Regions from separate parts of the Brevibacillus sp. GCM10020057 genome, predicted to be linked through region 2. Evidence: riboswitches for the same ligand, from Rfam matches in the RefSeq annotation. Region 2 holds a riboswitch; each other region holds the start of a gene.
The links. Region 2 has a riboswitch for lysine ahead of dapD (2,3,4,5-tetrahydropyridine-2,6-dicarboxylate N-acetyltransferase). Riboswitches for the same ligand answer to the same signal wherever they lie in the genome.

Region 1 (4,547 bases), on a different contig from region 2:
CCCACACGTGCCATACAATGAAGATGAGCGTAATGATACCTGTTACCCGTTGCCACAGGAACATATGGTTCCGGAAGTAGCCGAAGTTGCCTACGTTATGCTTTGCCTGGAATGCAATGTAGATACCGTAGATCGCGTGAAACAGGATCGGGATGTAGATGAAAACGAATTCAACTACTAATAGAATAGGAACGGATTCAATCGCGCCGACCGTAGAGTTGAAGGCTTCCGCTCCGCGGGTTGCTTGGTAGTTTGCTGTCAAGTGGAACAGCAAAAACAGCCCGATTGGAAACAAACCTAGAAGTGAATGAAGCTTGTGACTGAAAAAGCTATTGCCTTTCGCCATACTATGGTCCCCCTTTCAAAGTATGTAACACTCATTTGATAGACCTTTCCCCCATATCCTAACCCATTGCCTCGCCCGTTAGACATGCATAATTCTCTCCAACATGCTGTCTGTTAACGTCGAAATGTGTCAGAACACGAAAAAAAGTTGGGCAAAACTTTGACCAAAACAATTGTACTCCTGTACTCGGAGAGCGTCAAGACAGTGAATAGACTAAATCCATTGATAGATCAAACTTCCCTATGGAGTTATTTTCCTATTATTCTGTCATATTTTTCGCTGTTTCTCATAGTCTGGTACAGACAGGAGGGAAGCATGATGAAAGAGACGGATCAACTGTCCGCCTTGCTGCCGCAAGAGTCTATCGCTTACGCTGAACGGATGAACATGCCATACCTTGGCTACCATCTGCTGCGAGAAACGCTCACGTCTGCCTTGCTCGGTGATAGCGAGAGCGCCATTCTATACTGGCTGGGAAAAGATATCGGGCAAAAGATCCCCGTCCAATCCCCCGCTGACGTCATCCTGACCTTCATGCGGCTCGGCCTCGGGCAGCTGGACATCATCGACCAGTCGGACCGGCGCATTCAGTACAAGCTCTCACACGCGATATTCCCCTACATGTCCGAGCAGCGCCTGGGCTGTGCCTTGTCCCTGGAATGCGGAATCATCGCGGGAGCCCTCGAAAGGGCGAGCGGACGCGAGACGACTGCCCAGCTTGTCCTGCAAGGTTCACGCGACATTCGCATCGTAGTTACTTCCTGAACAGGCCGCTTGCTGCCCGGGCAGGGGAACATGGGAATCCCCTCTTCCATAAACGGAAAGAGGGGAAATATTGCCAGCAGCAATATCGCAGCGTACCGATTACAATCCGTGCACGACCGCTGTCGTTTCCACATCCAGCCCATAGGCAGTATGCAGGCTGCGAACGGCCAACTCAGTCAAAGCGGCAGGAATGACGCAGGAGACCTTGATGTCCGAAGTCGATACCATTTTAATAGAAATTCCCTGCTCGGCCAGCACGCGGAACATCTCTGCGGCAACGCCCGGATTGTTCACCATGCCGGAACCGACGATCGATACTTTGGTCAAGCCTTCCTCGTGCTCGATTTTTTCAAACCCGAGCGATTCCTTATGGGCAGCAAGCGTGTCCAGCGTCTTTTTCAGATCATCCGATGCCACTGTAAACGAGATGTTCGTAACCTCCGCATCGAATGAGCTTTGGATAATGATGTCCACGTTGACCTGATGATCGGCCAATGTATTGAACAGGCGAGAGAGGGTCCCTACCTTCGCCGGCATCCCGAATACCGTAACCTTTGCGACATCCTCGTCATGCGCGACTCCACTTACCACTCTTCCAGTTTCCATGTTGGCAACCTCCTCTACGTACGTACCATCTTCAGCAGTAAAGCTGGAGCGGACGACCAGCCGTACCTTGTATTTTTTCGCAGCTTCCACCGAACGCGGATGCAGGACGCCTGCCCCGAGATTGGCCAGCTCCAGCATCTCGTCGTACGAAATACTGTCCAGCTTCCGCGCGGCCGGAACGACCCGCGGATCAGCCGTGTACACGCCGGACACGTCTGTGAAAATCTCACATTTGTCCGCATTCAGGCTCGCAGCCAAAGCCACCGCCGACGTATCGGAACCGCCGCGCCCCAGCGTCGTGATCTCGCCCGTGTCGCTGATTCCCTGGAAGCCCGCCACGATCACGACGCGGCCGCGCCCGAGCTCGGACTGGATGCGCTGTGTGTCAATTTGCTGAATGCGCGCTTTCCCATGGATGGACTCGGTCGTAATGCCTGCCTGCCAGCCGGTCAACGAAATCGCATCGTAGCCTTTCGTGTGCAGCGCCATCGACAGCAGCGCGATCGATACCTGTTCCCCCGTGGTCAGCAGCATATCCATCTCGCGCTCGGACGGGTAGGCGGTAATCTGTTTTGCCATATCCACCAGCACGTCTGTCGATTTGCCCATCGCCGAGACGACGACGACGATGTCATGTCCTTCTTCTTTATAACTGATAATTCGGTCCGCTACTCGCAAAATTCGCTCAATGGTTCCAACGGAGGTTCCCCCGTATTTTTGCACGATCAACCCCATGAGGCTTCTCTCCCTTTTCCTGTTATCCAGTTCTTCGCTGATCTTGATCCACTCGTATGGTACTCTTTTTTCTCTATGTTCATTCTGCGCTTGTATGCTTTCTTCCTATGTGAAAAAGGCACCGACGAGGAAAAGTACCTGCCGCTGCCTATTGTTTCGACATCCCGGTTCCTCCCTTCCAATACACGCGGACAGCGCACAGCACGACAACACCATACGTCATGACTCACACTGGCACACCGTGAGATAGCACTCCATCTGGCAACTGGTGATTGCACAGATGACAGTCCTGCGCTTGTTCAACGCAGACCCAGCATGGAGGAAGGCGGGTCCCTCTCCACACTTCGGCGAATTCCCCTTTCCCAATCCCTTCACAGACACCCGATCTCCGGGAGGTACTCTTGGTTTTCGCGCCTCTACCTCACTCCATCATGGAAGTGAGGCTAACTATTCTGTTTGAATCGGATTATATCACGGACAGGGGAGCGGTTCAATTCCTTTTTGCCCAATCGTCACGATTCCAGCTTGCGCAGATGGGAAATGATCTGCTTGGCGAGCTTGTCGCCGATTCCCAGCTGCCGGAAGTCTTCCAGCGTCGCCTCCCGCATCTTTTGCAGGGAGCCGAAATGGGTAAACAACAGCTTGCGCCGCTTCTCGCCGATGCCCGGAATTTCGTCGAGCCGGGAGGAGAGCATCGTCTTCGTGCGGGACTGGCGGTGAAAGGTGATGGCAAAACGGTGCACCTCGTCCTGAACGCGCTGCAGAAGGTAAAATTCGTAGCTGTCCCGCTTCAGCTCCACAGGCTCGGGCGGGTCGCCGAACAAAAGCTGTGCTGTCTTGTGCTTTTCGTCCTTGGCGAGGCCGCAGACGGGAATGTACAGCCCCAGTTCGTTCTCCAGCACGTCCATCGCCGCACTGATCTGGCCCCTGCCCCCGTCGATGACGATCAGATCCGGCAGCGCGCCGTTTTCCTTCAGCAGGCGCGTGTAGCGGCGGCGAATGACCTCCCGCATGGAGCCGTAGTCGTCCGGCCCCTCCACCGTCTTGATCTTGAACTTGCGATATTCCTTTTTATCCGGACGGCCATCGGTAAAGACGACCATCGCCGAGACCGGCTCCGTCCCCTGGATGTTCGAGTTGTCGAACGCCTCGATCCGGTGGGGAGTGCCGATGCCGAGAATGTGGCCCAGATTGTGGACGGCTTGAATGGTACGGGCGTCGTCCTTGGACATCAGTGCGAATTTTTCCTGCAGGGCGATTCTCGCGTTTTCCGCCGCCATCTGCACGAGCTCGCGCTTTTTGCCGCGTTTCGGGGCATGCACCTTGATTCCCAGCCACTCTCCCAAAAGCTCGGGGTCGCTGTTTTCGGGCAGCAGTACCTCCTTGGGCAGTGCATTTTGCTTGTCGTAATAAAACTGGGTGACGTACGACATGAAATCTTCCGCCTCCTCCCCGTAATACGGAAAGGAAGCCGTATCCCGCTCGATCATTTTGCCCTGGCGCATGTAAAAGACCTGGACGCACATCCAGCCCTTTTCCACCGCATAGCCGATGATGTCTCTGTCGACCGTATCGGCCAGCGTGATCTTTTGCTTTTCCATGACGGCTTCGATGCTCCTGATCTGATCGCGGTACTCCTTGGCGCGCTCAAATTCCATGCTCTCCGCAGCCTGCATCATCTTTTCCGTCAGCTGTCTCTTCATTTCCTCGTGGCCGCCGTCGAGAAACTTGCTGATCTCCTCGACGATCCGCTGGTTTTCCTCGTAAGGCACCTCCTGCACACAGGGAGCCAGACATTGCCCCATATGATAGTAGAGACAGACCTGCTTTGGAAGCGTGCGGCACTTGCGCAGCGGGTACAGCCGGTCGAGCAGTTTTTTCACTTCCGAAGCTGCCCCCGCGTTCGGGTACGGGCCGAAATATCGCGCTTTGTCCTTGATGACCTTGCGGGTGATCTCCAGCCGGGGCTGCGCTTCATTCGTAATCTTGATATACGGATACGTCTTGTCGTCACGCAGCATGACGTTGTAGCGGGGGTTGTGCTGCTTGATGAGGTTGCACTCCAGAATGAGAGCCTCAATAGCGGAGGAGACGA
Region 2 (4,547 bases):
GCGGCAAGAGACGCACGATCGTCTTTTGTGTCACGTCGACGAGAATGCCTTCCGCAAGCAGGTCGCGCTGCAGACGGCTGGCCTCCTCCGGCGTGACGCTGAGCGGAATGCCGACCATCATTCCCTTTCCGCGCAGCGCTTGCAGCTGCTCAGGGAGACGTTTGCGCAAGCCTTCCAGCCCGTCCCACAAATACGCGATCACTTCGGTCACATGCGCCGCAAATTCCGGGTTCAGCAGTTCGTCCAGCACGGCATTGCCCAATGCGGCCGACAGCGGCGACGGAGCAAAGGTCGTGCCGTGATCGCCCGGTTTGAACTGGTCCATCAGCCGTGTTCCGGCAATGACACCGCCGAGCGGCAGTCCGCCGCCGACCCCTTTGGCGAACAGGATCAAATCCGGCGTCACGCCCGCGTGCTGATAGGCGAACAGCTTTCCGGTCCGGCCCATCCCAGTCTGGATTTCGTCCATGGCAAAGAGCATGCCTTCATTCCGACAGATCACTTCCACATCACGCAAAAACGACTCCGACAGCGGGACGACGCCTCCCGAACCGAGAACCGGCTCCATCAGGACGGCCGCAGGCTTCGCTTCGCGGCAAATGGCTCGCAGCCCTTCGGTGTCTTCGGCGTCCAGCTCGTACACAGGGAAAGTCGGTTGCGGGAAGTCCTGGTACACATGTGCCTGCCTCGTCAGCCGTACGGCACCGAGCGTACGGCCGTGGAAGCTGCCCCGCAGCACGACAATGCCGTCGCGCCCTGCCCCTTCCGTCTTTGTCCATTTGTGGATCAGCTTGATCGCCGCCTCAGTCGCTTCTGCTCCGGAGTTGGTGAAAAAGACTTTCCCCGCAACCGTCTGCTCGATCAGCCGCTGCGCGAGGCGGATGGCCGGCTGGTTGAGAAACACGTTGGAGATGTGCAGGAACCGTTCCCCTTGCTCGTGCAGCGCCTTCAGGATGCGCGGGTGGGAGTGCCCCAGGACGTTGACAGCCAGACCGGTGAACAGGTCCAGATACCCTTTTCCTTCGGTGTCGTACAGGTAGTTGCCCTCGCCTTTCGCAATGGCAATCGGCAGCCGTTTGTACGTCGAGACGATGTATTGTTCATCGAGCGAACGCCAGTCCATATGCCTCACCCCTTACAGCTGACGCAGCTCCTGCTTGATTTCCGTCTTGGAACGGGTTTTTTCGTCGATTTGTTTGATAACGCGAGCTGGCGTACCCGCTACCACTGTGTACGGAGGCACGTCCTCGATCACGACAGCTCCTGCAGCAACGACGGCGCCTTTGCCGACGCGGATGCCTTCCAGAATGACCGCATTCGCCCCGATCAGCACGTCGTCCTCTACCACAACTGGCTGCGCAGATGGCGGTTCGATCACGCCGGCAATGACGGAGCCTGCGCCGATGTGGCAGTTTTTCCCGATCGTTCCGCGGCCGCCTACTACTACGTTCATGTCGATCATAGTACCTTCGCCGATCACCGCGCCGATGTTGATGGTAGCGCCCATCATGATGACTGCGTTGTTGCCGATCGTCACCTGATCGCGGATGATCGCACCCGGCTCGATACGCGCCTGGATTCCTTTGGTGTCGAGCAGCGGAATCGCGGAGTTGCGGCGATCGGACTCGACGACGTAGTCTTCGATTTTATCGCTGTTTTGCGCCAGCACAGGCTCGATTTCTTTCCATTCGCCAAACACGACCCCTGTATTTCCATTGATAAAGGCTTTGGAGCTGGCGCCGAAATCAATCCCTTCCAGATTGCCTTTCACGTACAGCTTCACAGGCGTTTTCTTTTCGCTTTTTTGAATAAACGAGATAATTTCATTGGCATCCATCATGTTCACAGGTACTTCCTCCTTTTAGTCAACAACCATTTTGAATAATTAGGAGCATGACCAGACAACGGCAGTCATGCCCGCTTGAGCAAAACAGGAATTTTTCGGCAAGCTCCCGTTTCGCAAAAAAAGCAATGAGTGCATGCGCTAACTCATCGCTTTCCAAACATTGGCAGCAATCGTAAATAGCGCTCCACGAAAGACCCAAGACCTCTCGTGACAGGATGATCATTGTTCATGAGCACCCCAGCCCTTGCCGTTCAGGGGAATGACAACAGCTTCGGCGCTTTAGCCTTTCCTTCTTTTCCTGCCCCCCGGCAGCTTGCGAAAAGATGTACTCATCTTCGGCGCACCTCTATTTAGACTTTCACTATGAATTTCATTCTACTCTACCAAAATCGGCCCTCTGTGGCAACTAATTTTCATGTAAATGGAAAAATGAATACAGAGGCAATTCAACCATGAATTTTCTGTCTTATCAAAAGAGAGCGAATATGGTAATATATTTCTCTAACATTTTCTAGGAGGTTGAACGATGCGGTTACATACGGACAGCATTTACTTGCGCCCTCTGCAAACGGAAGACGCTGCCGAACTGCTTGAGCTGCGGCTGCGCAATCATGATTTCTTTCAGCTTTACGAACCGATTCGTCCTGCTTCCCACCGCACCCTGGCCGGACAGCAGGAGCTGATCGCGCAGGCCGTGCGAGACTTTGACGCCGGGACCGCCTTTGCATTCGGCATCTTCCTGCAGGAGGACCACCGGATGATCGGGCGTGTCGCCTTGTCCAACGTAGCTCGCGGCGCCTGGCAGAACGCTACCATCGGCTACTTTCTCGACCAGGCGCAAAACGGCTGCGGCTACACGACACAGGCAGTCGGACTTGCGCTTCAGTTCGCGTTCACCGAAGCGCAGCTGCATCGCGTACAGGCCGGGGTGATGCCGCATAATCTCGCCTCCATCCGCGTGCTCGAAAAAAACGGCTTCCGCTACGAGGGGCTTTCCCTCCGCTACCTGCAAATTAACGGGAAGTGGGAAGACCACAACATGTACGCGATCACGGTTGAGGAGTGGACGAACTAGCTTCGTTTCTCCCGGCGGACTGTCGCAGCCGCTCCAGGATGCGCCGTTTGCGGTACAGCATCATGCCCGCTTCGGCGACATCTTGCACGGTTGTGCGATTCAAATAAGCCCCGAACAAAACTCCCGCGATCGGAACGAGCTGGAACAGCTTTTTCCAGCCGAAGTTTTCCGTGTACGTGACCACCACTTCGCGCCACCCTTGCAGCTGTGCCATGACATTCCGCTGCGCTGCCGGATTGTCAAACTGCGACAGCTCCTCGATGATCGCTTTCTTCCCGACGATGTCAGACGATGCAAACTGCAGGCACTTCACTACAAACAAGCGCTCTCGCTTTTCTTCCGGCCGATAGCCGTAGCACAGCGCCATCTCCTGCAAGATTTTGAGCGAGGTGCCCAGCAGCAGCGGAATATCCAGCGCCAGCGTGAAAATGCCGCCGATTCCGGTCGTTGCTCCTTGCACCGTTGCAAACGCGGCTCTTGACTCACGCAGCTCGTGTGCCACCTCATTCATGCAAGCAAGCGGCAGCTCTGCCACTTCTGCCGCTGCAAACGCGCGCTCCTGCCCTGTCAGGCGGGAACGAAATCTGCCGTACACCGCTTCGTCCGAGACGAGATACGTTCCGCCCGTCTCCAGAAAGGCAGCGATTTCATCCACCGCTGTCCCCAGTTTTTCGCGGACGCAATGGGGCGTGATGCGGTCCAGCAGGACAAACGGCAGCCGTCCGAGCTTTTCCCAAAACCACAAGTCTTTCTGTTTCTTTTCCCATGCTTCTACTTCCTTTAGCCCCTGAAGCAAATGTTCCCTCGACTCCATCCTTATCGCAGGCCCCCTGTTCTGCCAGCTGCTTTTCCGCTCACTCCTGCCGCTTCCACAAGCATTGGCTGCGGAGTATTTGCCTTGCGTACTCCTGCAGCTCTTCCGTACTCGCGAATCCGGCGAACACTTCTTTCTGTCTTACGATTCCCAGCTTGAAATGTTTCAGCTGTCCGTCCTCTTCGCGAAAGCCAAACTTTTGGAGAACCGCCATTTGTTCGTCTGTCATGCCCGTCCCTCCTATGGGAAAAACCCCCTGCCTAAGCAGAGGGCCATATACCGGTTATTCTTTTACTTCCACCGTCAGCGTCAGCGTCTGCTGCTGTTCCTGTGTATCGGTATTTTTGTCATACGAGTTGCCGTCCTGCTCGATTTGGCAGGTGCGGTAGCTCATGGTGTTGGTCACTTCGATCGTGTATACACCCGGCTTGCCGTCCTGGAAGTCGATGAACTGCTTGAGGTTGAGAGACGGGACGCCTTCCTCCGCACCCTGATCCTCTGACAAGCGCGGCTTGATCGTCGTCAAAGCCCGGCCGTTGAAGCTGATTTTCACTTCGTTTTCAGATGTAATCGTGCCGCCGTAATACTGCTTCGTTCCCAGCAAAGTCTCCCCGTCCTCCCAGACCAAATCGGGAACGTGAATATACCTGCGATCCGTCCGGCTGCTCTTATTCAGAATGATTCGCTTCATCCCCTTGTTCACCACGTGGGTGGACATGAGCACCAGCTCTTTCAGATCATTCAGGTCGCTGTCTGAATCCACAACGATGTGATCGCCGTCCTTGTACTGATTCCCCTTTTTCGTCACGAAG
Region 3 (4,547 bases), on a different contig from region 2:
CTTGCCGCTCTCGTACTTCTCCCGCTTCACGACGCCATCCCGCGAGCCCAACAGGGAAAGGACGGGAAGACCCGAATCCTTCAGGTCCCCTTTGCGATCGGGGTACGCTCCGAGCAAAAAGACACCGACGATCCGGTCCAGATGGCTGGCGGCGAAACGGGCTGCCATCGCGCCGCCCAGCGAATGTCCGCCGATGACGAACGGTTGATGCGGATACGCCTGCAGCACCTGGCGGGCCCGCTCCACGTCAATTACCGCCAGATTGAGCGGCATTCTGGCTACGAACACCCGATAGCCGGAGCTTGCCAGCAGGCGGGCAACCGGCGCGTAGCTCTCGGCTTTGATCAAGGCTCCGGGATACAAGATCACATTGGGCCTGCGCGTCTCTCCTCCCTCAAAGGCAAGCCAGTCCCTCGTATCGATCACGGTGATGCCTTCTCCTCCCTGCATCGCGGCCCACGCTGCCTGATCGGGCGGATAGGGCCGCAGAGACCAGATCGCCGCGCATGCCGCCAGCAACACCACCAAAATCAGCCCCTGCACCCACCTCTTGCGATAGCGCCCCATCCACTCACTCCTCTCCTGCATGCGTTCCCGTTGCGCTTGCTTCTTATTATGTCTCAAACTCCCCCATCATGTGCCCGAATTCCGCAGATCTTGGTTCATTTTCCGGACTTGCGGCTTTCTTTTTCCTTTTGCCGCTCGCGAAAACGGCGCACCTTCATGAGATTGCCGCACATCTTGTCATCGCACCAGCGGCGTGCGCGGTTGCGGCTCTCGTCAAAATAAACCCATTGGCAATCCGGATTGTCACATATTTTCAGGCGGCTGACTTCTTCGTACACGAGCAGATCGGCGAAAGAGCGGGCGATCCGGGCCATGACCAGCTCCCATCCGCCTACGGGGCACCTCTCCTCCAGTCGGTATCCGCCCTTCGCGTCCTCCAGCAGCTGCGGATGCGAAGGCGCCAGTGCCAGCGCCTGATTCAGAGCCGCCAAATCGTCAGACAACAAAGCCTCCCTGCGAACGACAGACTCCGTCATCCTTCTCATGCTCTCCCGCAGCGCCAGCAGCTCGGCGCAGGTCTTGCTACCAGCGGGAAGCGGCGCCTGCAAATCCCAATGCTGCAAAAAGGAATCCAGCCACTCTGCCTTTTCCAGCCGGTTTTCCCTGCGTCCCGACCCCCTCCAGTCGCGCCAATCGCTGTTCAAAAAATCAATGCACAGCCATTCCACCTCTGCTACCCCCATCCATTTGCCAAACCGAACATTTCCGACTTGTTTCCAGTTACAGGATATGTTATCCTACATCTTGTAACCATCGTTTTCATTTTAGATGGTTACAAATCATTACCTTTTGCATCATTATAACGTTTCGCCCATCTGTTTCACAGACGAGGAGGATGAACATGAGCCGTAAAGCTTTGCTGCTGCAAAACTGGGAGTACACGTATGAACAGGAGGGCTGGTACCCGCCTTTGCGCGATGCCCTCTCTGGCTTGACCGCCGCCCAGGCGAGCTGGCGCCCCGCCGGTGAAGCCGCCAATACGATCTGGGAAACCGTCAGTCATCTGCTGTTTTTCAAGGAGCGGCTGATGCACCGGCTCGCAGGCACCCCTTTTCCGCTCACAGCGGAAACCAACGAAGATACGTTCGTCCCGTCCGGCGGCCCCGAGGATGAAGATGCCTGGCAAGCGACGCAGGAGCGCATGGCTACGGTGCACCGCCAGCTTCGGGAACAGCTGTCCGCCCTGTCCGAGGAAGAGCTGGACCAAAAAGATACCGCCCAAAGCTTCATGAACCTCATCCTGCACGACGCCTGTCACACCGGACAGATCATCCAGATTCGCAAGCTGCAAGGCTCCTGGCCTGCCAGACGCACTTTTCAATAATAACTGGAAAAAGCATCCGCCCATGAAGCAGGCCGTCGGGGGTATTCCTCGGCGGCCTGTTCGTCCCGCAAAATCAGTAAACTGAATTTTTTCCCTATCCTGTTTTCCTTATTGCGTAATGCCAAACAATCATATATAGTTTAACAGTAACTCAATTTCATAGATGTTATCCTCATCTTTCACGGTGAGGATAGAGGTCGCGGCTTTTATAGTATCCTGCACGAGATTCAGACGAAATCTAAGACTGCAGGAGAGGGAAAAGCCGCCGAAGTCCATCGTGTATCGCTGTGCACATGGGCTGGGGCTGTTCTCGAAAGGGACAGAACTGTCACGTTTGCTTGCCGGGCAAACGTGGTGCGCTATCTTCAGTGAAGGCTTGGTGGGGATTGGATCATACCGCCCTTGGCCGTTTTTTGGCTTGTGGCGGTTTTTTCGTTTCCGACCTTCCTTCCGTACAAAACAATCTTGAGAAAGGTCGTGCAACACGCAATGTCAGAAAACAAACTGCAACGTGGGCTCAAAGCTCGCCACCTGACGATGATCGCCATCGGCGGCTCCATCGGTACGGGATTGTTCCTCGCGAGCGGCGGCTCCATTCATACTGCCGGACCCGGGGGTGCTTTGGCTGCCTACATCGCCATCAGCATCATGGTCTACTTTTTGATGACCAGCCTGGGCGAGATGGCTGCCTTCATGCCTGTCTCCGGCTCCTTCAGCACTTATGCCACCCGCTTCGTCGATCCGTCCCTGGGCTTTGCGCTCGGCTGGAACTACTGGTACAACTGGGCCATTACCATCGCCGTCGAACTGTCGGCTGCAGCCCTCATCATGAAATACTGGCTCCCGGATGTGCCTTCGATCGTCTGGAGCGCCCTGTTCCTCTTCCTGATGTTCCTGTTGAACGCCCTGTCGGTGAAATCGTACGGCGAATCGGAATACTGGTTTGCTCTCATCAAAGTCATTACTGTAATCGTCTTTATCGCCATCGGTGTACTGATGATCTTCGGCATCATGGGCGGCGAGGCTGTCGGCTTTGCGAACTTCACCAAAGGGGACGCGCCGTTCAACGGCGGCTTCATGGCGATCCTTGGGGTCTTCATGATCGCCGGGTTCTCCTTCCAGGGGACAGAGCTCGTCGGGGTAGCGGCGGGAGAGAGCGAAAATCCTGCGCGCAACATCCCCAAAGCGATCCGGCAAATCTTTTGGCGCATCCTGCTGTTCTACATCCTGGCGATTCTGATCATCGGCCTGCTCGTCCCGTACGACAACCCGAACCTGATCAGCGGCGACATCACCGACATCGCCATCAGCCCGTTTACCATCGTGTTTGAAAAGGCAGGCTTCGCGTTCGCAGCCTCCGTCATGAATGCGGTCATTCTCACGTCCGTCCTGTCCGCCGGCAACTCCGGCATGTACGCTTCCACTCGCATGCTGTGGGTGCTCGCCAAGGAAGGCAAGGCGCCGAAGTGGTTCGCCAAAGTCACCCGCAACGGCGTGCCGATCAACTCCCTGATCGTGACGGCTCTCGTCGGAGCATTGGCTTTCCTGTCCTCGCTTTTCGGGGACGGTGCCATCTACATCTGGCTGTTGAACGCTTCCGGGATGTCCGGCTTCATCGCCTGGCTGGGGATTGCCGTCAGCCATTACCGCTTCCGCCGGGCGCTGCTTGCCCAAGGCCGCGATCTGACCGAGCTGCCGTACCGCGCGAAATGGTTCCCGATCGGGCCGATTTTCGCCTTCATCATTTGCTGCGTAGTCATCGTCGGGCAAAACTACACGGCCTTTACCGGCGAGACGATCGACTGGTACGGCGCACTCGTGTCCTACATCGGCCTGCCCCTGTTCCTGATCGTATGGCTGGCCTACAAATACACAAAGAAAACCAGGCTGGTCCCCCTCGACAAGGTAGATTTCAGCATGGATGAAAACACGCATTAAAAAAAAGCTCCTGGCCCATCCGTGACACTGACGGGTGGCAAGGAGCTTCTTTATTTTGCCGGAAGCGCTCCGCGTCCAGCTGATTGCCTTTCCGCTTATTTTTTCAGCCGGTACGGAACCGTCGCGATCTTCACATCTTGTCGTGCGAACAAATACGCCCGCAAAAACAGGCTGGTCTGGTTGTGCAGCAAATTATGCCACCAGCGCTTGGTAATAAACTGCGGAATCATCACCGTCACGTGATCTGTTTCCGCCTTTTTCCACTCTACCGTGTCGATGAACCTGAACAGCGGCTTGATGATGCTGCGGTAGTGGGAGCGCAGCACGATCAGACGTACGCCTGGATTCCACTGGTTCCACTTCTCCTCCATCTTCTTCATGTCTTCGTCCGTGAACCCGACGTAGACCGCCACGATGTCGTCTGACAAAGACTGTGCATAGCTGATCGTATTTTTCACGACCTGCGAGATGCCCGCCACCGGAATGACGATGACGCTGCCTTTGGGCTCCGGCTTGTCGGTGTGAATATCAAGCCGCAGTTCATCCGCCAAATCTGTATAGTGCTCGTTGATTTTCCGAAAAATAAAAATAACAATCGGCAGAAAAACAAAGATCGCCCACACCTGGGTAAATTTCGTAATGAGGAAGATCAGGCAAATCGTCAAGGTCGTCAGCATCCCGATCGTATTGATGAGAAACGGCGTGAACCAGCCCCTCG

Region 1: it holds a riboswitch for lysine, as region 2 does, so the genes downstream of both, ACFSO0_RS08365 (aspartate kinase) here and dapD (2,3,4,5-tetrahydropyridine-2,6-dicarboxylate N-acetyltransferase) in region 2, are expected to answer to the same signal.
Region 3: it holds a riboswitch for lysine, as region 2 does, so the genes downstream of both, ACFSO0_RS19435 (amino acid permease) here and dapD (2,3,4,5-tetrahydropyridine-2,6-dicarboxylate N-acetyltransferase) in region 2, are expected to answer to the same signal.

Annotation. Positions count from the first base shown of each region.
Region 1 covers NZ_JBHUJW010000023.1:301,884-306,430, forward strand. Annotated here, with positions in the region: gene ACFSO0_RS08355 (succinate dehydrogenase cytochrome b558 subunit) at 1-346, opposite strand, end outside; gene ACFSO0_RS08360 (DUF2507 domain-containing protein) at 665-1,111, shown strand; gene ACFSO0_RS08365 (aspartate kinase) at 1,211-2,452, opposite strand; lysine riboswitch at 2,692-2,879, opposite strand; gene uvrC (excinuclease ABC subunit UvrC) at 2,965-4,547, opposite strand, start outside.
Region 2 covers NZ_JBHUJW010000043.1:54,395-58,941, reverse strand. Annotated here, with positions in the region: gene ACFSO0_RS13870 (aspartate aminotransferase family protein) at 1-1,123, opposite strand, end outside; gene dapD (2,3,4,5-tetrahydropyridine-2,6-dicarboxylate N-acetyltransferase) at 1,136-1,846, opposite strand; lysine riboswitch at 2,016-2,203, opposite strand; gene ACFSO0_RS13860 (GNAT family N-acetyltransferase) at 2,373-2,921, shown strand; gene ACFSO0_RS13855 (EcsC family protein) at 2,896-3,735, opposite strand; gene ACFSO0_RS13850 (hypothetical protein) at 3,776-3,964, opposite strand; gene ACFSO0_RS13845 (hypothetical protein) at 4,019-4,547, opposite strand, start outside.
Region 3 covers NZ_JBHUJW010000044.1:16,349-20,895, reverse strand. Annotated here, with positions in the region: gene ACFSO0_RS19450 (alpha/beta fold hydrolase) at 1-567, opposite strand, end outside; gene ACFSO0_RS19445 (CGNR zinc finger domain-containing protein) at 663-1,235, opposite strand; gene ACFSO0_RS19440 (DinB family protein) at 1,409-1,891, shown strand; lysine riboswitch at 2,075-2,261, shown strand; gene ACFSO0_RS19435 (amino acid permease) at 2,381-3,829, shown strand; gene ACFSO0_RS19430 (APC family permease) at 3,925-4,547, opposite strand, start outside.